DNA from 2 places in the Oribacterium sp. P9 genome. Region 1 is predicted to be linked to the other one. Evidence: riboswitches for the same ligand, from Rfam matches in the RefSeq annotation. Region 1 holds a riboswitch; the other holds the start of a gene.
The links. Region 1 has a riboswitch for thiamine pyrophosphate ahead of thiE (thiamine phosphate synthase). Riboswitches for the same ligand answer to the same signal wherever they lie in the genome.

Region 1 (3,138 bases):
TCCCGACCACCATGGAGCGGCCGATGATGCAGACCTCCTTGCCGGCCATCTCAATCTGATGGCCCTTCAGGATCTCCACGACGGCCTGGGCCGTACATGGTGCGAAGGCATCCGCATCGCCACGCATGACGCCGGCGACGTTTGTGTCGGTGATACCGTCGAGATCCTTCAGCGGATTCATCTTGCGAAGCATCGCTGCCTCGTCGATCTGCTTCGGGAGCGGACGCATCACGAGAATGCCGTGGATCTCCGGATCCTGGTTGATGAAGTCGAAGACCTGCTGAAACTCTTCGTTCGATACGTTTTCCGGAAGCTCATAGTCCTTCGCCTCCAGGCCGAAATCCATGAAGCGCTTCTTGATGCTGCGCTCATAGCTGAGATCGGCCTCCTTGTGGCCGACACGTAGAATCGCCAGCGCCGGCAGGATGCCGTTGTACTGTCCGACGAAGTCCAGGCACTCGCCCTTGATCTGATCTGCGATGATTTTTCCTCTTAATTCCTGCATATATTCACACTTTCTCTCGTTTTATCTGTTTGATTTTCTTCTATAGAGTAGCTCGGGACTTCTACGCGGGGCATGCAGCTGTCTGCTATGAAACAGCCTGCAGGGCTCCGGGCCATCTCTCTTACGAGAAGTCCACCTTGTTCCGGTCGATGCGGTCCAGCTCCGGATCGTACTGCGGCTTCACCTTATCCTCGACCGCCTCGTAGATCAGACGACTCTTCGCGCGACCATCCATGAGCAGCTTTCGGGCGTATTCATTGAGCTCGATCATACGGTTCTGATTCTTCATCATCTTCGTGTTGATGTAGACATTCATCACCGCGCCCTCGAGGGCGGTGCCGAGATAAGCAGCGGCCACACCGACGTCACTCTGCATGAGATTCGAGCCATGCGCCTCCAGCTCGCCGAGATAGTCGAGCGCTTCACAGACCCGCTCCATCACCTTGATCGGTGTCATGGATGCGGTGCTCAGGCAGGTTTCCAGGGTCGTCTCCTTGAAGTCCTTCTCCTCCGGCGTACTGTCCGGGAGGCCATAGGCCTGACTGAGCGGCAGGAACACCTTCTCATCCTCGTCGGAGAGCGCCAGGAAGGCCTCACGCAGCTTCGCGAGCCGCGCCTCGATGTCCCGGATGCGCGGCTCAACCTCCGCATATGTTTTCTTCCCGATGGTGAATGCACAGACCATCATGCCGAGGCTTACACCATAGGCACCGGCCAGCGCACTCGCGCCTCCACCGCCCGGCACGGATTCCCGCGCACCTAATCGCTCCAGATATGTCCGAATCGTCGTCTCCCCTGATGTCATCGTATGTTCCTTCTTTCTCGTGATTCTTCGATGTCATAATACTCGATTTTTTCGCAAAAGAAAACCCTGTGATTCAGCAAGGGGCCCCGGCTTGATTTTACACGATCTCTCCGTATGGCATATGTTGCCGCCCGTCGGGCCCTTGCTGAGCGTCCTGTCCCGTGCTATAATGACGAAGTTTAATAAAAGTACACGGGGGTGTCGGTCAGAACCGGCTGAGATAGGAACTGTGCGTTCCGGACCCTGGAAACCTGATTTGGATCATGCCAACGTAGGGAGATGGGCTTTTTGCACGCGTATTCCAGGCTGTCCGATCGGGCAGCCTTTTTTGTTTGTGATTTGAAAGAAACACAATTATGAATAGAGATTTACTTCGATTATATGCGATCACCGATCGGCACTGCCTGAAGCAGTCTTCGACCTCCGAAACAGAGGCACTGACCATGGCTGTCGAGCAGGCGATCCTCGGTGGTGCGACCATGGTGCAGTTCCGTGAAAAGGAACTTACGGGCGCGCGGCTCGAGCAGGACGCGCGGGCCGTACAGGCGGTCTGCCGGAAGCATGGGGTACCGTTCATCATGAACAACGATGTCGACCTCGCGCAGAAGCTGGACGCCGACGGCGTGCATGTCGGGCAGAGTGATCTGCCGGCGGCGGAAGCCCGTCGTCGCCTCGGTCCGGCGAAGATCATCGGCGTAACCGCGCGGACGGTGGCGGAGGCGCAGGCAGCGGAAGCGGCCGGCGCGGATTACCTCGGCTCCGGCGCGGTGTTCGGCACGAGCACGAAGCTCGATGCGAAGACGATGCCGCTCGAGACCTTCCGGGCCATCACAGCGTCGGTTCAGATTCCGGTCGTGGCCATCGGCGGGATCAGTGCGGCCAATGCAGGCGCCCTGAAAGCCCATGGCGCTGCGGGACTCGCCGTCGTCAGCAGTCTCTTCGGTGCAGCGGACATCACAGAAGCGGCGCGGACGCTGCGGGCGATCGCAGATGACATCGTCACCGACCGGTGACGAGGCGTCCGACAGAAGAGCAGCGGTTTCGCTTTCTGACTGGAAGAATGTCTGATCTCTGCATGGACAGTGGCAGACGTTCCGACGGACACTTTTAACGGTTTGACCGCGCTAAGCGTTCAAATACATCACAGCGGCAGGTTGGGGGCACCACCTCAGGTCGCTATACAAAATTAATGCGTGTGGAGGAGTACTATGTATACAGCATTAACAATCGCAGGAAGTGACTCCTGTGGAGGCGCCGGCATCCAGGCAGATATCAAGACAATGCTCGCAAATCATGTGTATGCGATGAGCGCGATTACGGCATTGACTGCCCAGAATACGACCGGTGTAAAGAGTATCATGGAGTCGACGCCTGATTTCCTGAAGGATCAGCTCGATATGATTTTTACGGATATCTATCCGGATGCAGTGAAAACGGGAATGGTTTCCTCTGGTAGCCTCATCGAGGTAATCGCAGAAAGACTCACATTCTACAAGGCCAGAAACATCGTGGTGGACCCGGTGATGATCGCCACCAGCGGGGCGAAGCTGATCAGTGACGACGCGGTCGATACACTGAAGTCGAAGCTGCTGCCGCTTGCGACGGTGATCACACCGAACATTCCGGAGAGTGAGGTGCTGTCCGGGATGACGATTCGCAGTTCCGCGGATATGGTGGAAGCGGCGAAGCGGATCCACGCAGCGTTCGGCTGTGCCGTGCTTACGAAGGGCGGCCACAGCCTGGACGATGCGAATGATGTGCTCGTGCATGGAGAGCAGGTGACCTGGTTCCACGGCAGACGAATCGAGAATTCGAACACGCACGGAAC
Region 2 (3,138 bases), 410 kb from region 1:
CTTCCCTACTGGAATTTGCTTAACTTTATCACCATGAAGTGCTGCCGTCAATGCTTTCGACCGGATTCTGCTATCACCATTCGGAATAGAAGTGAAAACCCCGACGGTGTGTATGCGCACGGATCTCTCTTGAAAAAACTGCAGTACACTGGTACTCGCAGCCTGTACTGAATCCGAAAACTTGAAAACCCCGACATGCCATGCACGCCGGGGTTTTCAGGTTCATTTTTCAGGATAATAGTAAAAAATACTGAAAACAGTATTTCATCGCGATTACAGAATGTCGATGTGCTCACCGGCGAGGGCCTTGTTCATGCTGCGGACAGCACAGAATTTACCACACATACTGCAGGTATCGCTGTGGTCGTCCTCCGGGAGACGGTCATTACGGATCTTCTTTGCGGTCTCCGGATCGAGTGCACACTCGAACTGTGCGTCCCAGTCCAGGGCCTTACGTGCATCGGCCATCTTATCGTCGATGTCACGCGCGTGCGGGATCCCCTTCGCGATATCCGCTGCGTGGGCCGCGATCTTCGAAGCGATAATGCCCTGCTTTACGTCCTCAAGATTCGGAAGTGCGAGGTGCTCTGCCGGTGTGACATAGCAGAGGAAGGATGCGCCGTTCATCGCGGCGACAGCACCACCGATGGCTGCCGTGATGTGATCATATCCCGGTGCGATATCCGTCACGAGCGGTCCGAGAACATAGAACGGTGCGCCCATGCAGAGGGTCTTCTGTACTTCCATATTTGCAGCGATCTGGTTCAGTGGCACATGACCCGGACCCTCGACCATGACCTGAACGTTATGTGCCCATGCACGCTTCGTGAGTTCACCGAGACGTACGAGCTCCTCGATCTGGCATACATCGGTCGCATCCGCGAGACAGCCCGGACGGCAGGCATCGCCGAGGGAAATGGTGACATCATACTCCTCACAGATATCGAGGATCTCGTCGAAGTACTCGTAGAACGGGTTCTCCTGACCGGTCATACTCATCCATGCGAATACGAGGCTTCCGCCACGGCTGACGATGTTCATCTTACGCTGGTGCTTGCGGATCTGCTCGATGGTCTTCCGGGTGATACCACAGTGCAGGGTTACGAAGTCGACACCATCCTGTGCATGCAGACGGATGACGTCGAGGAAATCCTTCGCGGTCAGGGTATCGAGGTCACGCTGGTAATGAATGACGCTGTCGTAGACCGGCACGGTACCGATCATCGCCGGGCACTCCTTACAGAGCTTCTGACGGAACGGCTGCGTATTTCCATGGCTGGAGAGATCCATGATGGACTCCGCACCCATACGAACAGCACTCATCACCTTCTCCATCTCGAGATCATAATCCTTCATATCTCTCGACACACCGAGGTTTACATTGATCTTCGTCCGAAGCATCGAGCCGACACCCTCCGGATCCAGGCAGGTATGGTTCTTGTTTGCGCAGATCGCGACCTTACCCTCTGCCACCAGCTGACGAAGCTTCTCCTCCGTCATATGCTCCTTCTCTGCGACGATCTTCATCTGCGGCGTTACGATACCCTTCCGCGCCGCATCCATCTGTGTTGTATAATTCTGCATATTTTCTCCTTTTTTTCTCCTTTTTCTGATTCGGGATCAGCCATCATCTGTTCAGCCGCCAGACCATGACTCTGGAAAACAGCGTTTCCGCATCCTCAGGATGCCTCGCATCATGGCCTTTCTTCTGAACATATAAAAAGAGAACACCCGCAGGTGTTCTCTCAGATCCATAAACGTACAGAAGACGTCTCATCCTAAGTATTTACCTACGTTGGCATTATCCAAATCAGGTTGCGGGTCGAGATTTCTGAATCTCCTCTCAGCCGACAGCAGTCAGCTCCCCTCTTTATAATTTTGCATTTGTTAAATTATAGAACGCCTGCCTCCTGTTGGCAAGGCCAGGAAGAAAAAAGATTCAGCAAAAGATTCAGCATCCGTCTTCCTTCGCCCAGCCGTAAGCATACTTGACGGCCTTGTTCCAGCCCTTGATCTTCTTCGCTCTGTCCTCGTCAGAGATCTTCGGCTCGAAGGTCTTATCGATCGCCCAGTTCTTGATGACGTCTTCCTTGCTGGTCCAGTAACCGACGGCGAGCCCTGCAAGATAGGCTGCGCCCATCGCGGTGGTCTCTACGCACCGTGGGCGCTCTACCGGAGCATCGATGATGTCAGACTGCGTCTGCATCAGGAAGTCGTTGGCACTTGCGCCACCGTCTACCTTGAGGGCTGCCAGCTCGATACCGGCGTCTGCCTTCATGGCGTTCAGCACGTCATTTACCTGATACGCGATGGACTCCAGCGTTGCACGGATGATGTGATATTTATTCACGCCACGTGTGATGCCGACGATGGTTCCTCTTGCGTACTGATCCCAGTGCGGCGCGCCGAGGCCGGTAAATGCCGGAACGACATAGCATCCGTTGGTATCCTTTACCTTCTTCGCCATATACTCGGAGTCCGGTGAAGAATCGATGATCCGAAGCTCATCTCTCAGCCACTGAACCGCTGCACCTGCGACGAAGATGGAACCCTCGAGTGCGTAATTTACCTTGCCGTCGAGTCCCCATGCGATGGTGGTTACGAGACCGTTCTTAGAGAAGATCGGCTTCTCACCGGTATTCATCAGCATGAAGCAGCCGGTTCCATAGGTGTTCTTCGCCTCACCAGGATGGAAGCAGGTCTGTCCGAAGAGCGCCGCCTGCTGGTCACCGGCTGCACCTGCGATCGGGATCGCGCCACCGAGGTACGAAGGATCTGACTCGCCGTATACGCAGCTGGACGGCATCGGTGTCGGCAGCATGCACTTCGGGATATCGAGCTCTGCGAGGATCTCATCATCCCACTCCAGTGTGTTAATGTTAAAAAGCATCGTACGGGAAGCGTTGGAATAATCGGTTACATGAACGTGGCCCTTGGTCAGCTTCCAGATCAGCCATGTCTCGACGGTACCGAATAAGAGCTCACCCTTCTCTGCTCTTTCTCTTACACCCTCTACGTGATCGAGAATCCACTTCACCTTCGTGCCTGAGAAGTACGCATCGATGACGAGACCGGTCTTCTCTCTGAACTTATCGGTGAGGCCCTTCTCCTTCAGACTGTCACAGTACTCGGAGGTTC

Region 2: another riboswitch for thiamine pyrophosphate. It lies ahead of thiC (phosphomethylpyrimidine synthase ThiC); the one in region 1 lies ahead of thiE (thiamine phosphate synthase).

The regions. Positions count from the first base shown of each region.
Region 1 is NZ_JBKEIS010000001.1:481,002-484,139, forward strand. It holds gene ACK8P7_RS02000 (bifunctional 5,10-methylenetetrahydrofolate dehydrogenase/5,10-methenyltetrahydrofolate cyclohydrolase) at 1-505, opposite strand, end outside; gene ACK8P7_RS02005 (cyclodeaminase/cyclohydrolase family protein) at 627-1,310, opposite strand; TPP riboswitch at 1,495-1,606, shown strand; gene thiE (thiamine phosphate synthase) at 1,667-2,323, shown strand; gene thiD (bifunctional hydroxymethylpyrimidine kinase/phosphomethylpyrimidine kinase) at 2,519-3,138, shown strand, end outside.
Region 2 is NZ_JBKEIS010000001.1:69,309-72,446, reverse strand. It holds gene thiC (phosphomethylpyrimidine synthase ThiC) at 274-1,584, opposite strand; TPP riboswitch at 1,771-1,878, opposite strand; gene glpK (glycerol kinase GlpK) at 1,952-3,138, opposite strand, start outside.